DNA from 4 places in the Neomoorella thermoacetica genome. Region 4 is predicted to be linked to each of the others. Evidence: riboswitches for the same ligand, from Rfam matches in the RefSeq annotation. Region 4 holds a riboswitch; each other region holds the start of a gene.
What was found. A riboswitch is a leader RNA that binds a small molecule or an ion and turns the genes downstream of it on or off. The one in region 4 is predicted to bind cyclic di-AMP.

Region 1 (7,106 bases), 910 kb from region 4:
CCAGGTCCTCAGGATCACCTGGTGATCATTACGGGCGATTACATACTGTGGCAAGATGGGGGTCTTGCCCAGACCGTGGGGGGCATTGATTATATAGGTAGGCACGGCCAGGCCGGAGGTATAGCCCCGGAGCTTATCCATGATCTCCACGCCCTCCTCAATGGAGGTAATAAAGTGGGTGGTCCCCTTCACCGGCTTGGCGTGGAAGATATAGTAGGGCCGTACCCTTATTTTCAAGAGTTCCTGGTTTAATTTACGCATCACAAAGGGATGGTTGTTGACGCCCTTTAACAAAACCGCCTGGTTGCCGAGGACCACCCCGGCCTGGACCAGGCGATCGCAGGCTTCTTTGGCGGCCGCGGTAACCTCCCGGGGGTGGTTGAACTGGGTATTGAGATAGATGGGCGGGTGCTTGGCCAGAACCCGGCACAGCTCCGGGGTAATCCGCTGGGGCATAGTGACCGGCACCCTGGTGCCCAGGCGCTTAATTTCTACGTGGGGGATATTATCGAGTTCCGTCAACAACCAGTCGATCATGGCATCGCTGAGCATCAGGGCGTCACCGCCAGTGATCAGGACATCGCGGATCTCTTCATTCTGGCGGATATACTGGAGGGCCTGCTCCAGTTCCCGGCGGCTGCGACTGCGGTCGACTTCACCGATATTGCGACGCCGCTGGCAGTGACGACAGTACATAGCACACTGGTTGGTTACGTTGATAATCAAACGATCCGGATAACGGCGGGTAATAGCCGGCGCCGGGGAGGTCAACTCTTCATCCATGGGGTCCAGGACGCCATGGTTATCCTCCAGTTCGGCGGCACTGGGCAGAGCCTGGCGCCGGATGGGGCAATCAGGTTCCGGTCCCATCAGGCTCAGGTAGTAAGGAGAAACCGCCCAGCGATAGGTACGTTCTACCTTTAGTATGGCTTCCTTTTCAGCTTCTGTCAGGGGAATCAGTTCCGCCAGGGTTGCCACCGAGGTGATACGGTGGGTCAACTGCCAGCGCCAGTCCTGCCACTCGGCTTCCCCGGCGCCAAAGTAAGCCAGGATACGTTGCTTGCTGGCTTCGATCTCGGCTGCCGCCTCCAGGCCGCTGGCGATCTTCTCCCTTTCTTCCAGGTAATCGACAATCCTGGCTTTCAATTCGGCTGCCCGGTCAAGAGCAATTTCCCTTTTAGCTTCCCTTCCCATCAACCTGCCTTTCTCCGGGTAAATACTCATTACCTATTTCCTCCTTCCTGAGGGTAAAATAAAACCCCGGCCTGAACCGGGGTTTTGCTGGCATAGAAAACTAACGGTATTACACCTCACCTTTCTACGCTTACGAAGTTAGCTGCCGGGTTCGGGTCGAAAGTTAACCCTACCTGAAAAAGGATTCACCCCAAGAAGTGGTTCCCCCGTTCCCTATTCAGGGATTCAGCGCTCGCTTATTTAGTTTTCATTACTATTCTAACATAGATGATAAGCGCCTGTCAATCAGGCAGGTTCCTTATCCCGGCGCCAGCGCCGCCAGCAATAATAAACAGAAATGGTGGTAATAGCCAATCCCGCCAGGATCAACAGGGCGTCCATCCACCAGGTGGCGTACCGGCGGTAGACCTGCCACCACCCCAAAAGGTAATGGGTCCCCTTCCAACTGGCATACTGCCAGGCTAACGTCCAGGTAAAGGCACCCAGGGTTGAATACAGGGCATAGATTCCGGTCTCCATCCCAACCACCCCGGCAGCCAGGATGGTGGGGGTGCGGATAGGGCCAAACCAGCGGGCCAGGATAATTACCGCCGCCCCGTAACGGGCCAGCCAGTAACGGGCGGTTGTCATACCTCCTTCACCCCATCCCTGGTGAAGGAGGCGTTCAATCAGCCCGCGACCGGGCCTGGCTCCCAGCCAGTAACCGATTAGGTTCCCCAGGAGGTTGCCTGCAGTCCCGACCAGCACCGCTCCCCAGAAGCTCATTTCGCCCCGTTCAATCAAATAGCCGGCGGCCAGGAAGGCCGGTTCAAAGGGTACACCCGGTAAACCCGTTCCTTCAATAGCCAGAAGGCCGAAAAGAGCCAGGTAAGCATGGAGGGCCGTCAAGGCACCACCCCGCCCGGAGGCCGGTAGCGAGCCACTACCGTCCTGGCGCCGTATACCTGCTGTCCCACCCGGACGGTAAACTCAACGTCCTCGCTAAAGATAACCAGGTCCACCTGGGAACCTCGCTCGATAAAGGATACCTTCTGGCCCCGGTCGACTACCTGGCCCGGCTTGATGAAACTATTTATCTTGTTGACAAACTTATCGGCTATCTCCACCATAGCTATCTTAATGCCCTCACCATCCAGAAAGATGGTCAAGCGCTCATTTACCAGGCGGTAGCGGTGGCAAAAGAGGTCCACCGCCCTCCGGAAGTAGGTCAAGCGGATGTATTCCCAGAGATCCACCATAGGCAGATTAACCCTGGCCCGGGTATGGACCATATCCTCCACCCTACCGGCAATGGGGGCGTAATTAAAGTGGACATCCAGGGGCGACATATAAATCCCCATGATCCAGCCCCGGTCGCCCAGGCCCGGTGCTTTCATTATTTCCCGGACAGGGATGGCCTGGCCCAGCTTTTCGGCCACCACCTCGCCGTTACGGAAAGGCTTGATGTAAACTATCTTGCCGTCGGCCGGGGCCAGGATGGTGCCCGCTTCTGTTGGAGGCACCCGGACCGGGTCGCGGTAGAACCATACCCGGCGCAAAAACCACATAATGGCGGTGATAACAGCCGCCAGGAGGAGAAGGATCTTTAAAAGGTTTAAACCCACGAAGAGCGCGGGCAGGATTGCCAGGGCCATAGAAAAAGTTACCATTCTGATAACACCTTCTTTATACTATAGGGCATCCTGGGTAAATAATAACCGCAAAACCCGGCCAGCATCAAGGGCCAGCGGACGCGCATCGTTTTCAGCGGCCGGGGTTGAAGGATGCCGTTGCGATAGGCGTTATCCAGGGCCGTATAAGTGGCCAGGGTCCCTTGCTCTTTCCAGAGCCGGCCCAGGGCATCAGCTGGAGTTTGCTGGAAATATACTTCGGGAACCGGCAGGAGCTTGGAGAGTTCCCGGTAAATAGGCTGTAGTTCCTGGATGTAACCCTCCAGGGCCACCTGCCGGCGCAGGCGATTGTAGGTTTCAATATCCCCCGGATAATCTACCCCGGCCTCCAGGACAGCGCGGATACATTCCAGCAAGATGCGGATGCGCTCCAGGTCCCATACCGGGTCAAAAACCCGGATTTCCAGGGTCCCCAGCCGTTTGGACTCAATGAGGTCCTGAAAGCGATAAAGCCTGTCCTCCCGCAGCGGCCCGATGGCAAAGGCTTCCGCCCAGCGGTAGGATTGGCCGTAGCGCCTGCTGCCGGCTATGGGTGAGTTGATTACCAGCAGGGCCAGGAGGGGTAAGAAGTAGACCAGGTTGCGGTAGGCCCGTTCCCGGTCGGGAAACCCGCTGACATGGACGTGCATGCCGCAGATATTGGTGGGGGCGACCTGGTCAAAGAGGTGGCCAACCGGAACAATGAGCCCCTGGCAAACGGCGGCCAGTTCCCGGCGCCGGCGACGCAGGTCGGCGACGAGGTCCCCGGTGTCCGGGAAAACCCCGGTAGAAATTTCAATGCCGCTCATAAGACCCCAGCGCAGGTCCTTACCGCGGTTGAAGTTACAGGCGGTATGGGTATAGTAGTAGCCCGGGTCAAGCCAGAGTAACCGGGCCAGGTAATAGAGGGACTGGAGGGTGGGTTTGTCGGGTTCGGTTATAAAGACTTCTTCTTCCAGGCCAAAACGCAGGGGCGTCATTTATAAATCGCTTCCCTTAATCTTTACGAGGCGCCAGGGGATCCGGTCCAGGGGCAGCCTGCCGATAGAGGTGACGGCGGTGAACATCAGGTAGTGCTCGCCGGGAGGAATAAGGTCCGGCAGGGCCATCTCCAGGCTGTCGCCTCCGGAAGCTACCCGGATGGCATTCGGGTCGTAACCGGCCGGGCGGGTCAGCCACCTGACCTGTTTCTCGCCGGGTGCCCAGGACCAGGTAAAGCGCTGGCTACCGGCCCCGGGAGAAGCCGGCAACAGGTAGATGCTCAGGGTGTAATTTACCGGAAAACCGACCCGGCCCCAGGTGTCCAGGCGCAAATAGGTGGTCCGGCCAGACTGGAGCAGGTAGGCCGCCTTGAGATCGCCGCCCCGCTCTACTTTTTTTGTCACCAGGTCACCGGCGGGGTCAAGGGCAATGACGGCATCCCGGGGCCATTCCTTAACCCAACCGTCGACACTCATGCCCGTCGCTGTGGTAATCACCTCCTGGTCCGGCAGGCGGGAGAAGACCTCGTTGGGCCGCTCAAAATTGGCCAGGAAAGTGGGCATGACCATTTCCTGGGTCCGGTAAGCGGCGATAGCCTGTTTTTTCAGTTCCAGGATTGCCGGCGCCAGAGGCAATTTATACCAGGGCGTACCCCGGGCCAGGAAATACCCCGGGGGCAGGAGGGGTTTATGGTCCCGGTCAAATACCGGCAGCATTTGCCACATGCCGGTATGGATGACAAAGGTATAGATACGGGGGTTGAAGGTAGGGTCTTCCCCCTTTAGCTCCCCCACTGCCGCCAAGGTGAAGGCCCCGGTGGCCCAGTGGTCGGGGTGGCTGTCGTTAGTGTCGGTAACATAAATATCTGTAGGCCGGTACTCCCGGAGAATCTCCTCCAGGTCGGCGAGGAGGGCCGGGGCCGCATAAGGTTCGCCCGGTTTAAAGGCCAGTCTATAGGGCACGGCCTCCTTGTGGGTGCAGGCCGAGCGGTAGGGTTTGTCTTCCTGCCAGTAATTACTCCAGATGGCGGCCAGCCCCCCGTCCGGGTAACCCATGAAGATAATATCCGCCGGCCCCACCCCCAGGTTCCCCAGCGCGGTGATGGCTTCCTGCTGGCGTCTCTCGCCGTAAGTCAAAAAATCACCGGCACTGGTCGGCAAAATGCCCCTGGTTGTCTCTACCCCCCGGCGGAAGCCATCGCCGTTGGTCATAAATACTACCTTCACGGTATCCCCCCGGGCCCTGGCCTTGGCAATCAAGCCGCCGGCGCCCAGGGTCTCGTCATCAGGGTGGGGCGAAACGACCAGCAGGCGCTGTCCTGCTGCCGGCAGGTTTAAATCAGGCATCCTGCCGGCTTCCGCGGAAGCCACTCGCTGGGTGTCGTAGTTAAAGGTCACCCCCAGCGACAGCAGGAGCAGCAACACGGCTACCGGCCGCGCCTTTAACTTCTTCCTGGTCAGGCGCCAGAAAAAGCCGGCAATATCTTTATACATACCCATCCTGGCTACTACCCCCCGGTACAGGCCCCTTTTTTCTTCCTTCATAATATGGGTCATGTTGACCAGGGGTACCTTCTCTACCCGCCAATTCCGGGCTCTGGCCTCGCTGGTGAGCTGGACCTCTACCTCGAAACGGCTCCTGTCGGCGCCGATAGCTAAAAACAGATCTTTGCGGATGGCTCGCTGGCCGGAAAGGTGGGGAGCCACTACCTGGGCCAGGTCAGTCATGGAGCGGCCGCGGCTGAAGATGCCCACGCTCATCTCGGCCCGGCCCGCCAGCAGGGGCTCGATGAGGGCCTGGACGTGGTCCGGCAGCAGTCCCTCCAGGTCGGCATCCAGGAAGAGGAGGATGTCCTCCCTGGCCTCCCTGGCGCCGGCAGTCATGGCTGCCCCTTTGCCGCTGTTTACGGCCAGCTCCAGTACCCTGGCCCCGTGGTGGCGGGCCACGGCAGCGGTATCATCTTCGGAACCGTCGCTGACGACGATGATTTCGGTAACTGCAGCTACTTGTTTCAGGGTGTCAATAATTCTGCCTACGGTGGTCTCTTCGTTATAAGCCGGGATCACGGCACTGACGCCCATATACTATCCTCCGCAAATGACTATTTCCCTGAAAATGCTTTTTCATTAAATGGCCTTGTCTACGTCGCTCCAAAGGTACAGGCTTTTATAATTCGCTACCAGGTTAAGGATATCCTTCCTATATAATAATTATTGCCCTGGAATTAGTCCAGGGCAACATGCAGGGGATTTTTTCAGGCTATTTTTTGTTTCTTTCCCCGGGAGTCCTTTTCCTTTTCCTTGAGTTCCCGGTACCAGATGAGGTGGTGTTGCCGGGCGAATTGGGCCGATACCCGGCCGGAAATCATGCCGTTGATGGACTCCCGGGAGTTGGGATGACCCAGGGCCAGGTAGATATGCCCCAGGAGAACACCCCCCATTACCAGAGCACCGGCTGAGTGCAGGGGCAGGGCCCAGGCGGCAACTGCCGGAGAGACGCTGTCCCGGAAGATCAAGATCCAGCCCGTTGAGGCCATTAAAATCGACCCGAAAATAGTTAGCAGGGAGTTTAGCTTCTCGCCGGCGTTAAACTTACCCTGTTCGGGCAACTGGACCTTAAGGCCGAAGAACTCCCGGGGGAAAGCGGCGATAAAACGCAAATCGTCGGCCCGCCAGGTCAGGCATTCCTTTAGCCACTGGCCTGCGGTCCGCGGCGTTCCCAGAAGAAGGATAAGGACCGTCAGGAAGGTGAAGGGATAGGCCATGAGGTGGTGGACACTGCGGAAAAGGCGCAGGCCCCCGGGTCCCAGCAGGCCGCCGAAGCCGTGGAACACCAGGGCTGAACCCGTCAGCAACAGGACGACAAAGGAGATGCCGTGGCTCCAGTGGCCCAGGCGTTCGGCCAGGTTAAAGCGTTCTACCCTCTCCTCAGGCATTGGCCCCGCCTCCTTTGATATTATTGATTACCAGGCCGGCGACGACGGCGCCGGCTGCCAGGCCCATGACCGTCTTACCGCCGGGGTGGACGATATCCTGCCAGATGCGTACGGCGCCGGGCTCCCGGAAATCCGGGGGGAGGTACGAGGCATCCAGGTTGCGCGGCGGTACGTAAAAGATGGAGGTCCCCTTTATCTGGACGGCTTTTTTAGCGGCCAGAGCCCGGCTTAGCTCGCCGCCTTTATCTTCCAGGTCACCAAAGACCCTGGCCGCGGCCATGCAAGTATCCACACAGGCCGGTTTCCGGCCTTGAGCTACAAAGTCGTAACAGAAATAACACTTCTGG
Region 2 (7,106 bases), 350 kb from region 4:
TGGACATGACTATACCGCGTTCAGCGCCGTCCATCCTGACCACCCCTCCGGTCCTGGCCAATGTAACCTGCCAGGTATTCGTAATTGCCCATAAGCATAACTACTGCGGCAATGATGTATTTGCGATGGCGTTCAAGGGTTTTGCGGCTGGTCTCGACTTCTTTTTCCAGGGCTTTTAAGGGCAGGGCCTTCCTTTCCAGGAGATACTTTCTGAGAAGGGGGTTGGCGACTACTACCCGGGCGGCCGCCAGGGCCCGGTCGCGGGCATCCCGGTGCTGGGGGCTGCATTTTACCAGATCCTTCAAGGTGATACCATAAGAGGCGAGTTCTTTCTGGTAACGCTCGATCTCTTCCCGCCTGTCCGCCAGTTCGTCCACCATGTTTATCTCGTCCCTGGCCACAGGGTCGACTGCGGCCGCCGTTTCTCCCTCCATGGCCTGGAGGGACAGGACCTGGCGGTGGCGCCCCTCCCGGCGAAAGTAGTCAATTAAACGCCGCCGGATAACTGTTTCCGCCAGAGTTAAAAAGGTGGCACCGCCTTCCAGGCGGTAGTTATCTATCGCCTCGTTAAAGGCCATTAACCCGATACTGGCTTCGTCGTCTTCGCCCAGGCGGATAAAATGACCTGTCGTCCTGGAAACTACCGATAGGATAAAGGGGGTATAGCGCCGGATCAGTTCCTCCCTGGCCACGGCATCCCCGCTCCTGGCCAGAGCCAGGAGGTGGTTCGGGTCGGCTCCGGGCTGCAATTTGAGCTTCACCTCACTATACTTTTTCGCACCTGGATAGCGATTTTTGGCCAGCAGGAATTAACGCCGGAAGAGCAGGTTTAATATTACCGTCAGAATCAGGCTGAGTAACAAAGAGGTGACCAGAGGGAAATAAAAGGTAAAGTTACCCCTTTGGATATAGATGTCACCCGGCAGGCGGCCGATGCTGAATAGTTTTCCCAGACCCAGGAGCAACAGGCCCATGAGGGCCAGGAAAAGGCCCATCCCTAAGAGCATTTTGCCGAAAAAACTCCAGTCGCCCACGAAACTTTCCCCCTCCAAAAAATAGAGGTCTACCCTCTATACAGTTCACTTTCCGGGCTTGTACAGGGCGTTAGTTCCCAATGAAGGGTTCTATCAAAACAACCGGTCTTCCGGCTTAATACCCAGGTGTGCATAGGCTCCGGGGGTAGCCACCCGGCCCCTGGGAGTACGCTGGAGGTAGCCCATCTGGAGTAAAAAGGGTTCGTAGACGTCCTCAATGGTGTCCGGTTCCTCGCTGATGGCTGCGGCCAGGGTCTCGAGACCGACGGGTCCCCCGTTAAACTTGCGGATAAGGGTGAGCAGAAGGCGCCGGTCTGAACTATCCAGGCCGGCGGCATCAACCTGCAGGAGTTCCAGGGCCTCCCGGGCCACCTCCCTGGTAATGACTCCTCCGGCCCGGATCTCGGCGTAATCCCTGACCCGCTTCAACAAGCGGTTGGCTACCCTGGGCGTCCCCCGGGCGCGCCGGGCGATCTCCCTGGCTCCTTCCGGCTCGATGGCAACCTGGAGGATGGTGGCCGCCCGCCTGATAATCTCTTCCAGCTCGGCCACCTGGTAAAACTCCAGGCGGGAATTGATGCCGAAGCGATCCCTTAAAGGGGAAGATAGCAACCCCGCCCTGGTAGTCGCTCCCACCAGGGTAAAGGGGGGCAGGTCCAGGCGAATGGAACGGGCGCCGGGACCCTTACCCAGGATAATATCTAAGACGAAGTCTTCCATGGCCGGGTAAAGGATCTCCTCCACCTGGCGGGGCAGGCGGTGGATTTCATCGATAAAGAGGACGTCCCGGGGCTGCAGGTTGGTCAAGATGGCTGCCAGGTCCCCGGCCCGTTCCAGGGCCGGTCCCGAGGTGACCCGCAGCTGGACCCCTAGCTCATTGGCGATAATCCCGGCCAGGGTGGTCTTACCAAGCCCCGGGGGCCCGTAGAGAAGGACGTGGTCCAAGGCTTCACCCCGTTCACGGGCCGCCTGGATAAAGATGCCCAGGGTCTCCTTGACATGTTCCTGGCCGATGTACTCTGCCAGGCAGCGCGGTCGCAGGCTCAATTCAAGTTCCTGGTCTTCATTATGCAGGTTTCCGGCTACTAACCTCTCCGTTGCCAATTAATCCCCTCCCCCCCGGCCAAAGGTTTTTAGTACCGCCTGGAGGACGGCTGTCGTAGGGGTAGCATTCCCCAGTTCCTGCCGTACCCTGGCCAGGATCGGGCCAATCTCTTCCCGGCTATAGCCCAGCGCCAACAGGGCGGCCAGGGCTTCATCATTATCCCCGCCTCCTGCCGGTATGGCCTCAGTCTCCGTACCGTCTACCAGGCCGGATTTTAAAACCGCGTCCTTCAATTCCAGGAGTAACCGCTGGGCCTTCTTGGCCCCGATTCCCGGCAGGGCGGTCAGAAAGGCACTATCGCCGGCGGCAATGGCCCGGGACAGCTGTTCCGGCTTGGCAGCCCCCAAAATCTGGAGGGCGCCCCGGGGCCCGATGCCATTTACGCCTCTAAGGAGGGTGAAAAGGTGCAGTTCCTCCGGCCGGGTAAAACCATATAATTCCATGGCGTCTTCCCTGACCACCAGCTGGGTGTAGACAGCTATCTCCGTACCGGGGGCCGGCCAGGAACGATTGGTCACTGTACGTACCAGCCAGCCGATCCCTCCGGTCTCCAGGAGGATACCCTCCGGTGTTACCAGATGTAACCTACCCCGCAGGTACCCGATCAACGGCCAGCCACCTCCTTTTCCCTTTGCCGCCAGGGCGCGAAGCTGGCATGACATACGGCTACCGCCAGGGCATCGGCCACATCATCTGGCCGGGGTTTTTCTTCTAGGCCCAGCAAAGCCTGGACCATACGCTGGACCTGTTCCTTGGGCGCCCGGCCGAAACCGGCCACTGCCTGCTTGACCTCCAGGGGGGTATACTCGGCCACCGGCAGACCGGTATGGGCCGCGGCCAGAAGGATCACGCCCCTGGCCTGGCCAACGGCTAGGGCTGTCTTGCTGTTTTTGTTAAAGAAGAGTTCTTCCACGGCCATGGTTTCTGGCTGCAAGCGCTCGATTAGCTCCCTTATGCCGGCGTAAATGGTTGCCAGCCGCCGGCAGGGATCCTCCCCCGCCGGTGTCCGGATACAATCGTATACCAGGGCGCGGGTTTGTCCAGCCCGGGCCTCCACCAGGCCGTAACCGACAATCGCCGTCCCCGGGTCTATTCCCAGGATCAGCATAATTATTCCCCCGAAAATATGGTTCTATCAAAAATGGTTATTATTGGTTTGGGTATGCTCCATCTTCTTTAGGAGTACCGGTTCAAAAAAACCTCTGCCTGGCAATTATTCGACGTTGAAGAGAGCAGTTCCTTTTTTTCCAAACCAAAAGAAAAACCGGGTCGCTGACCCGGCCGGAAAATATCCGGGGAACTAGCGGTATTCGTCCAGGCTGTCCAGGGCTTCCAGGAGTTCTTGTTCGGAGTTAAATTCCGCCTCGCCGGCCTGAATCCTGGACTGCCAGTTGGCCGGGATGGCAGAGATTTTGAGGCCCGTAACCTTAAGCAGCGGCCCCAGGGTTCCGGCAGGTCCCTGATAAACGGCCACCAGGCCGTCCTTTACTGCCAGGTGCCGCTTGGGAGCGCAAACCGGGCACAGGCCGTCAACTTCCTGGGTGGCTACCAGGCGTCCGGCTTCTTGCCTCAGGTGCCACCCTTCGGCCGGCGGAAAAAGGGAGGTCATCTCCTCTTTACCGGATCCCTGCCACTTGATCCCCGGCGGCAGGGGCAGGGGGTAGGTATGGCCGCAACCGCGGTAATATTTTTCCAGTCGCGGTTCAAGCTGGACCCGGGGTTCCATGATACCTGGCACCCTTAAAAAAACCGGCTGCCGGCCGGAATTTACCCTGGCCTCCTGGTAGGCCACCAGTCCCCCAAGGAAAAAGATCACTATACCGATAACAAGCAAGCGCCGGACTGCTGTCACTGTGGCCCCTCCTGCCAAACAGAAATTGCCACTAACTAGCATTGCCGGCGGCCTGTAGTTTTATACCTCGCTATATATCTAATTGGTCCATAATTGCTGCAGGAATATCAGCGTTTGTATATACTGCCTGGACGTCGTCATGATCTTCGAGGCGTTCAATGAGACGCATAACCTTGCCTGCTGTCTCCGGGTCGTCGATGGTAACAGTCGTTTGCGGTACCATCTCAACCTCAGCGTGTGTTATGGTAACACCGCTGGCCTCCAGGGCTTCCCGGACGGCCTCCAGGTCCCCGGGCGCCGTCTTGATTTCCAATACCTCGTCGTCCTCGTCATCGACATCCTCCGCCCCGGCCTCGATAGCCTGGAGGATTACTTCTTCCCGTTTATCCCCGGCGGGGACCTCCACCGTAATTACCCCTTTGGGGTTAAACATCCAGGCTACGCAACCGCTTTCGCCCAGGTTGCCACCGCCCCGGGAAAAGATATATCTGATTTCTGAAGCTGTACGGTTCCGGTTATCGGTGGCTATATTCAGAAGCATGGCTACGCCACCGGGACCGTAACCTTCATAGGTCATTTCCTCATATGCGGCCCCTTCTAGTTCGCCGGTACCGCGCATAATGGCCCGCTGGATGTTCTCGTTGGGCATATTGGCTGCTTTGGCCTTGGCTATAGCAGCCTTTAAGCGCATATTGCCCTCGGGATCACCGCCTCCCATCCGGGCGGCGATGATAATTTCCCGCCCGATTTTGGTAAAGAGGCGGCCCCGTTTTTCATCAACCTTGGCCTTGCGATTTTTAATATTGGCCCACTTGGAATGTCCGGACATCTCTCTTACCCCCTTTCTTATATACTCAACATTGAAATTCTAACATACAGGGCCTTATTTAAGCAACATTTACCGCCCGGGCTTATTTAAAGCATGGGTTATAGCAAATTCTGCCTGCCAATTTTATGTTAACTATACCCTTATTTTATGGTAAAATGAATTTAACGTTATGGCCACCTGTAAACGCCGAATTTCTTTTAAAAGAAACCGGGGGAACCATATTCTTGGGGTTAATCCCGCTTCCAGTATACACCTCTCGTCTTTGTCCGGAGCCGGGCAACGGTGGGAGAAAGACCGGGAGCGGCATAGGGCACTTCCAGCCCGCACCCGTCAGCTAACCCCGGAGGCGTTGGAAGGGAGGTGGATTTTTTACTGGCCTGGCCAGGCGTAAAAAAGGAGTAAAAGGAGGATTGACCGCTTTGAAGCACAAGTGGCTCACCGCAGCTCTGAAAATCCTGCTGGCCGCCGTTGTGGCTGCCGCCCCTTTAAGCGCGGCCCGGGCTGCTACACCCGCCTCTAACTCTACCAGGGGTATTTACTCCTATAACTATAGCTGGTATACCGCCCCTTACTGGAGCTGGCACTACCGGTGGCATGTTTCTCCGAACGCCGGCAGCGGACAGGTCACCAGGCAGTCCCCGACTCCGGCACCGGCGCCTGCACCACAACCAGCATCTAAACCCGCACCGGCCCCGGTAACCAGTCCCGGCAATCCGGCCGTACCAGCACCGCAACCTGCCCCCCAACCCGCCCCCGCCGGTAACTACCAGTTAAGCGCTTACGAACAGCAGGTAGTGAACCTGGTCAATGCCGAGCGGGCCAAGGTCGGCCTGAAACCCCTGGCAGCAGACCCGCAGCTGGCCCGGGTAGCTCGCCTCAAGGCCGAAGATATGCGGGACAAGAATTATTTCAGCCATGAGTCGCCCACTTATGGTTCCTTCGCCAATATGCTCAAGCAATTCGGCATTAGCTACCGTATAGCCGGGGAGAACATCGCCGCCGGCTACCCAACACCGGAGGCGGTGGTAGCGGCCTGGATGAATAGCCCCGGCCACCGCAGTAATATCTTAAACGCTAATTTTACGGCCATAGGTGTCGGCTATGCCAGCGGCGGCAGCTATGGCCACTACTGGGTCCAGGAATTCATCGGCCAGTAGAACTTCATAGCAGTAGAAACGGCAGGCCACCGGCCTGCCGTTTTCCCTTAGCCTATCTTGAACAACTCCGTACTCAGGTAGCGCTCGCCGGTGTCGGGGGCGATGGCCAGTACCCTTTTCCCCCGGCCCAGGCGCCGGGCCACTTGGAGGGCGGCAAAAGCAGCGGCGCCCGAAGAGATGCCCACCAGCAGGCCTTCCTCCCGTGCCAGGCGCCGGGCCGTTTCCATAGCGTCTTCGTTGGTGACGGTGATTATCTCGTCAACCACCTCCCGGCGCAAGACCGGCGGGACAAAGCCGGTACCTATACCCTGAATCTTATGGGGTCCTGGCTGGCCTCCAGAAAGGACCGGTGAAGCCGCCGGTTCCACAGCTACAATCCTTACCCCCGGGATTTCCTTTTTCAGGACCTCACCCACCCCGGTGAGGGTACCCCCGGTCCCGACGCCGGCCACAAAGGCGTCTACTTTACCGTCCATTTGCTCCAGGATCTCCCTGGCCGTGGTCTGGCGGTGGATGGCCGGGTTGGCCGGATTTTCAAACTGCTGGGGCATAAAGTAACCGGGGTTCTCCCGTACCAGTTCATTTGCTTTATCTACAGCCCCCTTCATCCCCAGGTTTCCCGGAGTCAGGACGAACTCCGCCCCATAGGCCGCCAGGAGCTTGCGCCTCTCAATACTCATTGTTTCCGGCATAACCAGGATCAGGCGGTAACCCCGTACGGCCGCCACCATGGCCAGGCCGATACCCGTATTACCACTTGTGGGCTCGACAATGGTATCCCCGGGTTTCAAGCGGCCGTCGGCTTCCGCAGCGGTAATCATGCTGAGGGCAATGCGGTCCTTAACACTGCCTCCAGGATTAAAAAACTCGATTTTTAAGTATACCTCCATCCCGTCCTCTACCAGGCGGTTCAGGCGCAGGATCGGCGTCTGCCCTATCAACTGGGTAACATCCCGGGCTATCTTCATGCTGCCTTCCTCCTTATAACTAAGTATTTATATCGGAATTATTTACATTTTAATCCCTGGTCATGGGCCTGTCAAGTAAAAAAGCCACGGCAACTATAGTATGCCGTGGCCTGGCCGTAACTAACGCCCGGCTTAGAGGGCTTCGAGGATGATTTTATGGT
Region 3 (7,106 bases), 810 kb from region 4:
CCAGGGGGAGGCCGAACAGGTGCAGCGGGCCTTTGGCCAGGCCATGGGCATGAACATCGTCTATGTCGATGCCAGCCGGCGTTTCCTGGAGAAACTCACCGGCGTTACAGACCCGGAAGAAAAGCGCAAAATTATCGGCCATGAATTTATCCGGGTCTTTGAGGAGGAAGCCAGGAAACTGGGACGGGTGGATTTCCTGGTCCAGGGCACCCTTTACCCCGATGTCATTGAGAGCGGTACCGAAACGGCCGCCGTCATCAAGAGCCACCATAACGTCGGTGGCCTGCCGGAAGATATGGAACTGGAATTAATTGAACCCCTGCGCCTTTTATTTAAGGACGAAGTGCGCCGGGTAGGGGAGGAACTGGGCCTGCCGGAGGAGATTGTCTGGCGGCAACCCTTCCCGGGGCCGGGCCTGGCTATCCGCATCCTGGGGGAAGTCACCCCGGAGAAACTGGAAATCTTACGTCAGGCTGACGCCATTGTCACCGAGGAGATCCGGCGAGCCGGCCTCTACCGGGAAATCTGGCAGTCCTTTGCGGTATTGCCCTCCATGAAGAGTGTGGGTGTTATGGGCGACGAGCGGACCTATGCCTACCCCATCGTCCTGCGGGCCGTGACCAGCGATGACGCCATGACTGCCGACTGGGCCAGGCTCCCCTACGACCTCCTGGAGCGTATCTCCTCCCGGATCGTCAACGAGGTGCGTCATATCAACCGGGTCGTTTACGACATCACTTCCAAACCCCCGGCGACCATAGAGTGGGAGTAGGATAAAAAAATTGACCCCTTATCCTGCAACAACAGGTTAAGGGGTCTCCTTATTTTTCTGTGGCGTAAGTCGACATGAGAGTTCTAGGCGCGCCGAACAGACTACTCTACCTTAATCTACCTTACGCGCCTGGCACCGACATAGCGTGGTCCCCAATAGTACGGGTCATCGATACTGTCGATGGCCACGCCGCGATTGGTAGCGCTGATAAATTTACCGTTGCCCAAGTAAATACCTACATGGCTGATATCCTGGGAATAAGTATGGAAAAAGACTAAATCACCCGGCTGGAGATCCCCTTTATCAATATGGGTACCCAGGGAGGCCTGGTCGCTGGCCGAGTGAGGGAGATTAATGCCTACACGTTGAAAGACGTAAAGCGTAAAGCCCGAGCAGTCGAATCCTTTTGGGCTTGTCCCACCCCAGCGGTAGGGACTGCCCACATACTGGCGGGCGATGGCGGCAATACGGGCACCCATAGTAGAGGGATCGATGCTTATACCGCGGGAGGCTGTGGGTGCTTCATAACGACTGGCAAGGGATGTTTTGTTAGTGGGTATTTCCAAAATTTGACCAATATAAATCAATGAGGAATCAAGGTTATTGGCTGCTTTAATTTGTTCTACCGTTACTCCATAACGCCGGGACAGGGCCCACAGGGTGTCACCCTTTTTCACTTCATAGGGCTGGGCCAGGGCCACTCCGGCGGCGGCCAGGCTCAAAGCTCCGGCCAGGGTGGCAGTCAGGCAATACTTCGACCACTTCTTCAATTATCTAAGACCTCCACTCTCGCACACCTACGAGGTTAGTTGACGGGTTCGGACCGAGAGTTAGCCCGGAGCCTTTGGCTCTTCACCCCAAAAATATCCCCCGTTTCCCGCCTACCCGGGAATTCGGTGCTAAAAAATATGGCTTTTATATTATATCGTCGAAAAAAGTAATAGTAAAAGACCTGGATGCTCCTTCAGACATCATTGAATGCCAGGAACTCGAATAAATTGCCTGATGGTACATTTTTCTTAAGATCCATGCCTTAAAAGCTCATCTTATGCCTTACGCCCATCAGGGTGGTGTTTTGTCAATTAAGAATGTGCATAGGAACCACTGGTTTTTATATAAAGATGAAGAAATTATATTTAGTCCATACTCAGAAAACTGGTGCAGGGAGGAGGGAAGAAAGGGCACCGCTGAGGTGGACGCAAGTATTTAAATTTAAGGAAGGGGAGGTCTATGAGTAAATCCTTGTCACCCTCAACAGGATGGTGGCGTTATCGTTACCTGGTGGCAGCTATTGTTTTCTTCGGGTATAGCATTCAGTACCTAGACCGGGTAAAAACGACAGTGTTAGTTCCGCTAATTAGTCAGAGCTTGCACCTGACCCATAGCGATGTTGGTAACGCCATGTTTTTATTAATGATTTTTTATGGCCCAACCCAGATATTATCGGGATTTCTTTGCGATCGCTTTGGTCCCAAAAAAGTTTTGGTATTCTCCCTGATCACCTGGAGCATATTCACGATATATATGGCGTATATGCAGAACGCAACTGAGTGGTATATCCGTAATGCCTTGTTTGGTATTTTTGTAGGTACTGAATTTGTACCCAGTGCACGCTTGATCGCGCGCTGGTTTCCTAAAAGAGAACGGGCCCAGGCCCAGGGGGTCCTCTCCTGGTCCTGGATTATTACCCCTGCGTGGGCTCCTTTGCTAACAACGTTTCTAGCCTCCTATTTTAACGATTGGCGTCCTGTTTTTATATGGCTAGGTATTTTTGGCCTGGTACCCCTGGTAATAGTACTTCTCTTCATTTACGATCGTCCCGAACAGGTACGCTGGCTGAGCGACAGGGAAGTTAAAGAGAGTTACGCCGACGAACTTGAGAGTGGCATCTTAAAAGAGGCGGCAATAAGCCGTGAGAACCTGGCCAAGCAGGCCAAAAAAGCCGAAATACCCTTGCGCGATGTCTTGTTAAACAAGAGCTTCATAGCAGTAGTGCTATCTTACCTGGCCTGCCAGATGACCTTCTGGGGGATAGTAACCTGGTCGCCAAGCTATTTAAGTGAAGTGTTTAAATTTAACCTGATGAAAATGGGCGTCTGGGCTTCGATTTATTTTGCAGCCGGTGTCATCGGCGCCTTCTTGAGCTCCCGGATTTCCGATAAATTCTTTAATGGCCGCCGCCGGCCCATGATAATTCTTTCGTTCCTCGGCACTATCCCCTTTATCCTACTTTTGGCTATGTCCCGGCCGGGAATCAGCCATATGGGGCTGATGCTAATCCTAGCCGGAGCCGGATTTTTTGCCAATATGATCTGGGGTCCTATTTTAGCCTGGCCGACTGACGTTTTTAGCCCGGAGATGTATGGGCGGGCCCTCGGCTTTGTGACGGGTATAGCCTATTTTGGGGCCGCTTTTGCTCCTCTTATTATGAGCCGCCTAATCATTAAAACACCTGCAGGTGTTTCTTATACCTATGCCTGGACTTTTATTGCTTTTTGCGCAGTTGCAGGTTTAATTGCTTCTGCCATTGTCAGAGACCGGCAGGATATAAGTAACAACAGTATTTCCCTGTCGGAATAAACCTTTCGAGGTGAGAACTTTGCCTGCCATGACCCCCAAAGAGCGTTTCTTGCGTGCCTTAAACCGCGAACATGTAGACCGCATCCCGGTAGGTAACCCGGTATCAGTAGCTACGGTGGAATCCATGGAAGCCTGCGGCGCCTATTTCCCTGATGTCCATTTGAACCCGGAGAAAATGGCCACCCTGGCAGCGACGGGGTATGAAATCCTGGGCTTCGACACCATTGCCCCTTATTTCAGCGTCCAGCAGGAAGCTGCGGCCTTTGGCCTTAAAATGAACTGGGGCACCGTCGACTCTATGCCAGATGTCCTGGAGAACCCCTTTGAAGACCCAGACGACATTATCATCCCGGCTGACTTTTTAGAGCGACCGCCCATTCGTACCGTACTTGAGGCACTGAAAATCCTCAAAAAAGAGTACGGCGATCACGTCTGCCTGGTGGGTAAGGTCATGGGACCCTGGACCCTGTCCTACCATCTCCACGGCGTGCAAAAATTCCTCATTAAGACCATCCTGGAACCGGATAAAGTGCGCCGTTTCCTCGATAAGCTAAAGGACCTGGCGGTGAAATTCGCCAACGCCCAGTTTGCCGCCGGGGCCGACGTGGTGACGGTGGCCGACCACGCCACCGGCGACCTGGTAAGCGGTACCTGCTACCGCGACTTTCTCCTGCCGATTCACCAGGAGATGACACGACAGCTCAATGGACCGACTATCCTGCATATCTGCGGCAATACCACCGACCGTCTGGATTATATCGCCCAGGCGGGGTTTAACTGCTTCCACTTTGACTCCAAGGTCAATCCGCGACAGGCCCACGAGATTGTCAATGGCCGTATTGCTTTGACGGGCAGTATCAATAACCCGAAAACCCTCTTTAATGGCACGCCGGATGATGTCCGCCGGGAGGTCTTTGCCAACTGCGAGGCAGGTATCGAGATTATCTCTCCCGAGTGTGCCGTGCCTTTGCGGACTCCCAATGCCAACTTGAAGGCCATTGTTACAGCAGTGGAGGAATATTGCCGGAACCATTAATGTTAACGCGAAAAGGTACTTTAAAATATGGCTAATCAAGATGAAGTACTGGATCCGGCAGGGCCCCGGCTTAATGCGGGGGTCCTTGCTTTCTTTTGTCACCGGCAGGATTAGAGGAAACTATCGCGAATTTTTTATACAGATGTTCAGAAAAAAGTCGATAAAAAGACGACCGGGCTCGAATGATTCTTTCCTAAAGTAGGGATCTCCTTCCCGGAAAGGGGGATACCTATGTTAAACCAGGAATTAATCCAGCCCCTGCTGGAACGGGCCGCAGCCCTCTGGCAAACAGCCATTGACGTCGTTGACCCTGGGGGTCAGGTAGTAGCCAGCTCGGAACCTTCACGGTTGCATTTTTACCATCCGGAGGTGCTAGGACTTTCACTTACGGAAGATGGAGTTCGCGTTCAAGGTGAAAGTTACTATCTTCCCCTGGTAATAAATGACCGCGTGGCCGGCTGGCTGGTATGGCAGGGGGGTGTTAAGGGCGAAGTTGCCACCCTGTTGCAGGCCGCTCTGGAGGAAATCTTGGCGGCGGCCAGGCGGCGGGATCAGCAGTATTTCACCGCCCGGGAGGAAGAAGCCCTGGTTGCCGATCTTCTGGCCCGGGAGGCGGCCTCCCGGGTTGAGGAATTAAAGGTAAGGGCGCTGAATTCGGGTTATGACTTGAACCTGCCCCGGGCGGTTATAGTATTACAATTGGAACCCAGGGAAAACCGCTACTTCAACATTAATTTGCACCTGGGGTATGATGTTACAGAGGAGCAGTTAAAGGAGGAAATCCTGGAGCAAATAAAGGGCGATCTTTACCTGACCGCCCAGGATCTAGTGGCTTATTATGGCAGAGAGATGCTGGTCATTTTTAAGGCTTTTTTAGAAGTAGAGAATATGGGCCGCCTCTACCAGGCCCTGGAGGTTATCTGTCGGCACCTGTATGAGTTGATCAAAGATAACCGTCTCTTTGCTGTCCGGGTGGCCTACGGGAGCATTGTCACGGAAATCGCTGGTTTAAGGCAGTCCTATAAGGAGGCAGCCGAATTGATTGCCCTGGGCCATTCCTGCGGTCATAATAGCGGCTATATTGATTTCGAAGACATTCTTTTTGAGGCCCTGGTGTGTTCCCTGCCGGGGCGGTTGAGGGGTAGATATCTGGAACCCCTTTATCAGAAAATTGTAGCGGCTGGCGAAGAAGGTATCCAGTTGCTGGAGACGGTGGAAGCCTGCATCGACAACAATATGAATATCAAGCAGACGGCTGAGCAACTATACCTGCACCGCAACACTGTAACCAATCGCCTGGAGAGAATCAAGCTCCTGACGGGCCTGGACCCGGGAACGGGTTTTCGCGCCCTTTTCTGGCTGAAAATGCTGGCCGTCTACAGGAGATTGGTGCAGACACGGGATGAGGCGTAATAGTTATTCGGGACGGAAAGAAGACCTCCCTGGTAATGTAATGTACAGGGTCATACCCTACTGCGCTATCGGGATGCTTTCAAAGAAGATCAAGACCAGGCTGCAAAAATTAAGCACGGGTAGTTAATTAACAGGCAAAGGAGGTGGGTGTCAGTGTCCGCCAGCGAGCAAATGGCAGGTAGTGAGAGGGTGATAGCAGCCGTGCAGGGGCAGGAGGTTGACCGCTTCCCCCTGGTTACGCCGACCTCGGTGGTGACGGTAGAAAGCATGACCGTCACCGGTGTTTATTTCCCGGAGGCCCACACCGACCCCTATAAAATGGCCGCCCTGGCTGCGGCCGGCCACGAATTACTGGGCTTTGATACCGTCACCCCTTATTTCAGCATCCTGCTTGAGGCGGCGGCCCTTGGGTGCGAAGTGGACTTGAACTCGGTGGACGCCATGCCAGCCATTAAAATTAACCCTCTGAAGAACCTTTTGGAGAGGAAGTGGGACTGGCGCCCGCCTGCCAATTTCCTGGATCGGCAACCGGTAAAAGCCCTCCTGGCTGCTATCAGACTATTAAAAAAGCGCTATGGCAGGCGCGTGGCCGTGGTGGGTAAGGTGATCGGCCCCTGGACCCTGGCTTACCATCTGTGCGGGGTTCAGGACTTCCTCCTAGGGCTGGTTCTGGAACCGGAAGCCGTCCGGGAACTCTTAGAGCGGTTGCTGGCCGTTCCTTTGCGTCTGGCAGTAGCTGAGATTGAAGCCGGGGTTGATGTCCTCACCTGGGCTGATCACGCTACCAGCGACCTGGTCAGCGCTGCTGCTTACCGGGATTTTCTCCTGCCTCTCCACCAGAGGGCTATGGAGCAATTAGCCGGTAGTTGTCCGGTGATTTTGCATACCTGTGGCCGGGCTACCGACCGGGTGGCTTATTTCGCCCGGGCTGGGTTTACCGCCTTTCATTTTGACTCCCGCAACCCGGTCGGCGATCTTCTGTCCCTGGCCAATGGCCGGTTGAATCTCATCGGTGGCATCAACAACCCCCAGACCTTGCTGAACGGTAAAGTGAAGGAAGTTAGAGCAACCATCGAAGGCCTGTTACAGGCGGGTATCAAGATGGTAGCCCCGGAATGCGCCGTGCCCCTGCGGACACCCAACCAGAACCTCCGGGCCATAGTTCAGGCGGTGCGCGACTTCAGCCGCCGCCACCGGAAGGTTTGAGAAAAGTGGAATTGCCCCTGCGTATAAGGTATGGTAAAATGTATACACATTAGAGGACTATGTTTTCATAACTCTTACGGTGTGATAAGCATTGATGGA
Region 4 (7,106 bases):
GGCGCCGGAATCGATACTTGATTCGGCCAGGGCCAGGGCTTGCTGGAGGGTGTCAGCGGCACCGGCTGCCAGGAGGGCGAAGGCGGCATTAATGAGGACGACGTCCCGGGCCGGGCCCCTGGTACCGGAAAGGACGGCGCGGGCAATGGCGGCATTGTCGGTGGCTGTACCCCCGGCCAGGTCGGCAAGGTTCGCCCGTGGCAGGCCGACATCTTCCGGGGTAAAGGTATACGTCCTGATCGCGCCTTTATCGAGGCAGGTTATCTTGCTGGGTCCGGTGATAGTTACTTCGTCCAGTCCATCGCTACCGTGGACTACATAGGCCCGGCGGCTGCCCAGGCGCCCCAGGACGGCCGCGACTGTTTCCGTTAAATCCGGGTCGTAAACTCCCACCAGCTGGCAGGGAGCGCCCGCCGGGTTAGTCAGGGGCCCCAGGAGGTTGAAGGCTGTACGAATGCCGATCTCCCGCCGCGGTCCGGCGGCGTATTTCATTGCACCATGAAAAACGGGAGCAAAGAGGAAGGCCATGCCCACTTCATCCAGGCAGCGGGCAACGGCGTCCGGAGGCAGGTCGACTTTGATCCCCAGGGCTTCCAGCATGTCGGCGCTACCGCAACGGCTGGAAACTGAACGGTTGCCGTGTTTGGCTACTGCTACCCCGGCGCCGGCCACGACGAAGGCCGCGGTGGTGGAAATGTTAAAGGTTTGGCGGCCGTCTCCCCCGGTACCACAGGTGTCCACAAATACCGGGTGGCTAGTGGTAAGGGGAATAGCCCGGCGGCGCATGCTGCGGGCAAAACCGGTTATCTCGTCTACCGTTTCCCCTTTAAGGCGCAGGGCGGTGAGGAAAGCGGCAATCTGGGCCGGGGTGGCTTCGTCCGCCATGATTATGTCCATGGCTTCTGCGGCCTCGGCTTCGCTCAAGTGCTGGCCGGCTACTACTTTGCTAATCTGGGCTTTCAACACTAAGCTCAACTCCTCTCAAAAATACAGTAATTATTTATCCAGGCTGACTCCATTTTCTTTACTTCTGGTCCTCGCGAAGGGGCCAATGGCCAAAAAATTCCTTAGCAGTTGCTTGCCCACCGTTGTCAGGATGGACTCGGGGTGAAATTGGACACCTTCAACTGGTAACTGGCGGTGGCGCAGGCCCATTAGCTCGCCGGTTTCGCTCCGGGCCGTCACCTCCAGGCAATCCGGCAGGGTCTCCTCATCGACGATTAAGGAATGATAGCGGGTAGCTGTAAAGGGGTTGGGCAGGTCCCGGTAAATTGTTTTACCATCATGGGTAATGGTAGAAGTCTTGCCATGCATGAGCCGTCCGGCCCGCACTATCCGACCGCCGAAGGCCTGGGCAATGCTCTGGTGGCCCAGGCAGACGCCCAGGATGGGTATCTTGCCGGCAAAGGCGGTGATGGCCGCCAAGGAGATACCGGCTTCATTGGGCGTGCAAGGGCCGGGGGAAAGGACCAGGTAATCGGGGTTTAGTTCAGCAATCTCCTCCAGGGTTATGGCGTCATTACGCCGTACCACCACCTCCTGCCCCAGTTCCAGGAAGTACTGCACCAGGTTATAGGTAAAGGAATCATAGTTATCAATCATTAGCAGCACGGGTGCCCACCTCCGGCTTTTTTAATACCTGCAACAGCGCCCGGGCTTTGTTCAGGGTCTCTTCATATTCGGCTTCCGGGTCGGAGTCGGCGACAATGCCCGCCCCGGCCTGGATGAAGGCCCGACCCCGGGCAAAAACTATGGTGCGGATGGCAATGCAGGTATCCAGGTTGCCATGGAGACCCAGGTAACCTACGGCGCCGGCATAGGGTCCCCGGTTGACCGGCTCCAGTTCGGTGATGATCTCCATGGCCCGTACCTTGGGAGCCCCGGTCACCGTACCGGCGGGGAAACAGGCCAGAAGGGCGTCCAGGGCACTCCTGCCAGGAGCCAGGCGGGCGGTAATGCTGGAAACCAGGTGCATGACGTGGGAATAATACTCCACCACCATCTGCCGGGTCACCTGCAGGCTGCCCGGGACGGCTATCCTTCCCACGTCGTTCCGCCCCAGGTCCAGGAGCATCAGGTGTTCGGCACGCTCCTTCTCGCTGGCCAGGAGTTCCGCGGCCAGGGCCCTGTCCTCGGCAGCAGTCCGTCCCCGGCGCCTGGTACCGGCGATGGGGCGATAATCGATTGTTCCCCTTTCCACCCGCACCAGCATTTCCGGCGATGCGCCTACCAGTTGCACCTCCGGGAAGTTAAGGTAAAACATATACGGCGAAGGGTTAAGGGCTCGCAAGTGCCGGTAAACGACCAGGGCGTCCTCCCTGAAGGGCAGGCTCAATCTCTGGGAGAGGACCACCTGGAAGATATCGCCGGCGGCGATATACTCCTTAGCTTTTGTAACCATCCCGGTAAATTCCTGTCGGGTCACGCTGGCCTGCCAGGAGACCCCTTCCGGGACCAGTTGCCCTGCTGCCGGCGGATACCCATTCCGGTACCCGCCAGAAGATCGCCCGAGTTTTTCCAGAATTCCCTTGACCCCGGCTACAGCTTCTTCATACCCGGCAAGGGCATTCTCCCCGCCTCGCCCCAGGCAGGTTATCCTCACTGTCCGCAGGATATGGTCGTAAACCAGGTAACAACGGTGGAGGGTCAGGTGGGTATCTGGTATTTGCAGGTCATTACCGGGCCCCGGGGGCAAAGCCTCCAGTTCCCGGACCATATCATATCCCAGGTAGCCTACCAGGCCGCCCTGAAAGCGTGGTCCCTCACTAGGTGGTAGGGACAGGCTGGCCATTAAATTGTTTAAAGCCTTGAAGGGTTTTTCTTCCAGCAACCTGGCAGTGGCGTTATTCGTGCTTAAATAAGCCTTACCACTCCTGGCGGTGAAGGTCAGCAGGGGATCGAAGCCAATGAGGGAATAGCGGCCCAGGTTTTCCCCGCCTTCGACACTCTCCAGTAAGAAGCTGTCCGGACCGCCGGCGAATTTTAAGTACAGGGAAATGGGAGTTTCTGTATCGGCAAGAATCTCTGTCCAGACAGGAATATAAGGGGCCTTCCGGGCCAGGTCCAGGTAGGTTGCCCGGTCAGGGTGAAACACTGCTTTCTCCCTCCCCAGGGGCAAAATAAAAACCAGCGCTCAAAGATGAGCCCTGGTAAAACTTTACCCTTAATCAAGCTCAACTCTAAGCTAAACTCCACTCTGCTCAACTCGCCTCAACTGTATGCGATTGTTATTATAAGAATAACATGGATGGTAAATACCTGTCAATACTTTTATTGCAGATCCGGGCGCAATTGACTCGCCCGGCCAAGGTAAACATGCACCGGTTGGTGATCACTGTAGGCATGGATTAACACCCGCACTATTCCCGGCTGGCTTCCCGGTACAGGTATCTCCCGGGCGCACATCAGGGCCACATCCAACCAGCCCAGACGGCGGGCGGCTTCAGCCGGGAAGGCGGCATCAAGATCGGGGGTCACGGTGAAAATGGCGCTGATAATATCTCCTCTTTCCAGGTCGTTACGGATAACTATCTCCCGTAATAATTGTTCTGTTGCCGCAATAATTGCTGGGGCCGTATTCTCCTCGACGTCAACGGCCCCGCGCAGGCCCCTTACTTTTTTCCCTCCGGGTCCTTTCTCCATGCCAGCCCCAGGCGCTTCCTGCCCCACCGGCTCAGTCATGCTACCCCTCCTACCATACTGCTCTGTTTACAGGCTCCGGCAGCCGCCCTTTTAGACAGCCCGGTGCCCCAGACCGATGCCGACTTCATCCAGGTGCAACAGGCCAATGCCGAAAAAGATGGCTACACTCAAATGATCGTGCCAGCGGGCAATACCGATTTTCCCCCCCACATTCAGCCCGATGGCTTTGGGCATAATCTGGGAGAGGGCTTCCCGCGTCGCCCCGGCAATGGCTCCTTCTTCCTGGTGGGCCTCTTTAATGACTCCTTCCCTTTTGGCGGCCACTACTGCCCGTTCAATGATTTTCTGGACAGAATTAATAAATTCGCCCCCATAATCCACGGCCGCCGTAGATATGCCGCCGGCTGCATATTCCTTTTTCAGCCGGGCCTCCTCCTCCCGGCTTTCCGAAAGGGCCATTTTAATGGCTACTGCCGCTACCTTTTTACTGCCGTACTCCATGATTGCCTCCACCCATTTATACTTGAATTGATTATATTACATCATGACCGGCATCGCAAGAAGATTTGCGGTCAAGCAAAGAAGCGCTTTTAAAAGAGCGGCCGCCTCCACATAATAATGTCAGGTAGTTTAACCCCCCAAAAACGTTTTCCTATCCAGGCTTACTTTGACAGCACTTTTCCGGCCTGCTAAGATTAACGGCAATGCATCGAGCAAATTTAAAATGCCTAATCCCGGAAAAGCGGGAACGGGGGACCCACCAGAGGGGTGAATCCCCGCCCTCAGTAAGCTTTATTACTTTGGGGTACCAAAGCTATTCAAAGTATGAAAACTGAGGGCGGGGTAGGGCTTTTCTCCGGCCCGAACCCGGCAGCTAACCCCGTCGGCAGGAAAGGAGATGGTACCGTATGTCCAATAGGCAAAGAACCAGCCTGGATCCGTAAACAGGGGAGGGCTGGTTTTATTTGTTATTTCAGGTTCATTAACGCTGGAGGAGGGTATTATGGCCACGGCAACAGAAAAATTGGAGCTCCGCCGGGAGGTTACCGTGTGGGGCTCCTACATGTGGGGTTACGCGGATGTCGGTGCCGACATTTATGCCGCCCTGGGACTGGTTATGCTCTGGGCTAAAGGTGCTACCAGTCTGGCCTTCGCCTTGGCCGGTCTGGTTTACATCATGATCGGCCTGGCTTATACCGAGCTTGCCGCCGCTTACCCCGTTGCCGGCGGTGGCCAGTTTTTTACCTTGCGCGGGCTGGGTGATTTCTGGGGTTTTGTAGCCGGGGCAGCTTTGCTCTTGGACTACACCATAGATATCGCCCTTTTTGCGACTGCTTCCGCTGGCTACATCAACTTCTTTCTGCCTTACCTTTTCGGGGTCAATATTGACTCTCTGGCCGTCAGCATCGGTCCCCTGCACCACGTCAACCTGGTGTGGATGGCAGAGGCCCTGGCCCTGGTGTTCTTCCTTATTGCCCTCAATATTCGCGGTATGAGGGAATCTTCTTTGCTCAATGAAGTCCTGGGTGCTATTGATATCTTGACGGAATCAACCATTATCGTCTTTGGGTTTCTCTTTGCCTGGCGGCCGGAACTCCTGGCCCATCAGTGGGTGACTCAGTTCCCGACTTTTAAGGAATTTGCCTATGGCTCCTCCCTGGCTATTATCTCCTTTGTCGGCCTGGAGTCTATCTCCCAGGCGGCCCAGGAAACCAAACGGCCGGCGACTGTCGTTCCCCGAACTTCTGTCGGCCTGATCTTTACTGTATTCATTTTCGCCACCGCCTTTTCTACCATGAGCCTGGGAGTCCTACCCTGGCAGGATATCGCTAAAGCCGTCGGCGATCCGGTGGCTACCCTGGCCCATGCCATCCCCTTTATTGGCATTATTGCCGGCCCTTTTGCCGCCCTGCTGGGGGCTACCATCCTGCTCATTTCGGCCAACTCCGGGGTCATGAGCGCTTCCCGGTTGACCTTTGCCATGAGCCAGTTTAATTTTATCAGCGACTGGTTCAACGCCGTGCACCCTCGTTACCGGACTCCTTACCGCACTATCCTTGTCTTCTCGGGCATTGGTATCCTTCAGTTAGTTCTTTCTTTCCTGACGCCCAATGCTATGGATACCCTGGGTAACATGTATGCCTTCGGGGCTACCACAGGCTATATCCTGGTTTTTATTGCCCTGATTAAACTACGCTTCACCGATCCCTATGCACCCCGGCCCTATAAAGTGCCTTTAAACATAAAGATAAATTATCGTGGCCGGGTGGTGGAGTTCCCCATCCTGGGGGTAATCGGTACCCTGGGTATCAGCACTATACTCTTCGAAGTCATTCTTACCCATGCCATTGGCCGTATCGCCGGGCCGGCGTGGATTATCCTCTGTTTCCTCTACTACGCTTATTATCGCCGGAGCAAGGGCTACCCCATTTTCGGCAACATCCCCCGGGACTGGGAAGCCCAGCAAATAAAGGTCCTGGAAGCGGCCGAAGAGTACGACCTTCTCGAGGAATACAAGCAGGCTCTTGCAGAACGGGAACGCCTGGAGGCTAAGGCCCATGTCAAGTGAGATTAAAACCCTTACCTGGCGTGACTACTACCAGATGGTTACAACCCTGGCCATGTTGTTCCTGGGACCGGCTATCTGGATCCGTGCCCTTTCCCATCCCAGCCCTATGGCCTGGATCACTGGTGCCGGCTTCCTGGGCCTGGGAATTTACCGGTCCCTGGCCTTTACTCGTTATTTCATCCGGCGGCGTAAGGAGGCCCGGATATGAATAATATCCACAGCAACCCCCTGGGTGTTTTTCTGGCCCTCGCTTTTATGGTCAGCATGGGCCGCCTTTTCTGGTGGATGCTCCATGTGCCGCCAGCTGTTCCTTATGAAGTCGCCCATGTCACCAGGACTGTCGGAGCCGTCAAGCGTATCCTGGTACCTTTAGTAGACAGTGAATATGCCCGCCGGGCGGTTGAACTGGCCTGTCGCCTGGGGACGGAACAGAAGGCTGAGATTATCCTGCTCGCGGTGCTGGAAGTCCCGCTGGCCTCTCCCCTGGGGATTGCCCTGCCGGAAACCGAGGCCCGCTTAAATAATATTCTGGCCCAGGGCACGGAGATCGTCAATTTCCATCACTTGCCCTGCCGGACCAGGATTATCCGGGCCAGGACGGCCGGGACCGGCATCCTTCAGGCGGCGGCCGAGGAAGAGGTGCAATTAATCGTCATTGGCGTCCGGCCCAGGCGCCAAGTCGGCCTCCTGGGGAGTACCTCCGAATGGCTGTTGCGCCGGGCCAATTGTGAATTGCTAATCGATCGCCAACCTGTGTAGGGGGTGCTTTGATGAAGGTTATTATCATCGGTTGCAGCCGCCTGGGGGCCATGCTGGCCACCAGCCTGGCTGGGGCCGGTCATGAGATAAGCGTCATCGATCCCAAGGCTGAAGCCCTGGAACGCCTGCCCCACGA

Region 1: it holds a riboswitch for cyclic di-AMP, as region 4 does, so the genes downstream of both, eam (glutamate 2,3-aminomutase) here and MOTHE_RS06445 (APC family permease) in region 4, are expected to answer to the same signal.
Region 2: it holds a riboswitch for cyclic di-AMP, as region 4 does, so the genes downstream of both, MOTHE_RS14150 (CAP domain-containing protein) here and MOTHE_RS06445 (APC family permease) in region 4, are expected to answer to the same signal.
Region 3: it holds a riboswitch for cyclic di-AMP, as region 4 does, so the genes downstream of both, MOTHE_RS10420 (C40 family peptidase) here and MOTHE_RS06445 (APC family permease) in region 4, are expected to answer to the same signal.

Annotation. Positions count from the first base shown of each region.
Region 1 covers NZ_CP012369.1:367,800-374,905, reverse strand. Annotated here, with positions in the region: gene eam (glutamate 2,3-aminomutase) at 1-1,224, opposite strand, end outside; cyclic di-AMP (ydaO/yuaA leader) riboswitch at 1,307-1,435, opposite strand; gene MOTHE_RS01920 (DedA family protein) at 1,480-2,082, opposite strand; gene MOTHE_RS01915 (phosphatidylserine decarboxylase) at 2,079-2,843, opposite strand; gene MOTHE_RS01910 (glutamate--cysteine ligase family protein) at 2,837-3,823, opposite strand; gene MOTHE_RS12665 (PIG-L family deacetylase) at 3,824-5,905, opposite strand; gene MOTHE_RS01900 (formate dehydrogenase subunit gamma) at 6,079-6,759, opposite strand; gene MOTHE_RS01895 (4Fe-4S dicluster domain-containing protein) at 6,752-7,106, opposite strand, start outside.
Region 2 covers NZ_CP012369.1:1,631,366-1,638,471, forward strand. Annotated here, with positions in the region: gene MOTHE_RS08235 (anti-sigma factor domain-containing protein) at 1-34, opposite strand, end outside; gene sigI (RNA polymerase sigma factor SigI) at 21-761, opposite strand; gene MOTHE_RS08245 (DUF2905 domain-containing protein) at 810-1,034, opposite strand; gene ruvB (Holliday junction branch migration DNA helicase RuvB) at 1,128-2,138, opposite strand; gene ruvA (Holliday junction branch migration protein RuvA) at 2,139-2,747, opposite strand; gene ruvC (crossover junction endodeoxyribonuclease RuvC) at 2,744-3,247, opposite strand; gene MOTHE_RS08265 (hypothetical protein) at 3,440-3,991, opposite strand; gene MOTHE_RS08270 (YebC/PmpR family DNA-binding transcriptional regulator) at 4,062-4,820, opposite strand; cyclic di-AMP (ydaO/yuaA leader) riboswitch at 4,995-5,185, shown strand; gene MOTHE_RS14150 (CAP domain-containing protein) at 5,240-5,977, shown strand; gene cysK (cysteine synthase A) at 6,025-6,945, opposite strand; gene MOTHE_RS08285 (CooT family nickel-binding protein) at 7,078-7,106, opposite strand, start outside.
Region 3 covers NZ_CP012369.1:2,090,511-2,097,616, reverse strand. Annotated here, with positions in the region: gene guaA (glutamine-hydrolyzing GMP synthase) at 1-772, shown strand, start outside; gene MOTHE_RS10420 (C40 family peptidase) at 889-1,542, opposite strand; cyclic di-AMP (ydaO/yuaA leader) riboswitch at 1,552-1,681, opposite strand; gene MOTHE_RS10415 (MFS transporter) at 2,054-3,352, shown strand; gene MOTHE_RS10410 (MtaA/CmuA family methyltransferase) at 3,363-4,388, shown strand; gene MOTHE_RS10405 (PucR family transcriptional regulator) at 4,620-5,801, shown strand; gene MOTHE_RS10400 (MtaA/CmuA family methyltransferase) at 5,955-7,007, shown strand; gene gmk (guanylate kinase) at 7,102-7,106, shown strand, end outside.
Region 4 covers NZ_CP012369.1:1,280,886-1,287,991, forward strand. Annotated here, with positions in the region: gene trpD (anthranilate phosphoribosyltransferase) at 1-966, opposite strand, end outside; gene pabA (aminodeoxychorismate/anthranilate synthase component II) at 997-1,611, opposite strand; gene trpE (anthranilate synthase component I) at 1,595-3,094, opposite strand; gene aroH (chorismate mutase) at 3,271-3,681, opposite strand; gene MOTHE_RS06435 (HutP family protein) at 3,733-4,143, opposite strand; cyclic di-AMP (ydaO/yuaA leader) riboswitch at 4,358-4,545, shown strand; gene MOTHE_RS06445 (APC family permease) at 4,646-6,211, shown strand; gene MOTHE_RS06450 (hypothetical protein) at 6,201-6,419, shown strand; gene MOTHE_RS06455 (universal stress protein) at 6,416-6,970, shown strand; gene MOTHE_RS06460 (potassium channel family protein) at 6,982-7,106, shown strand, end outside.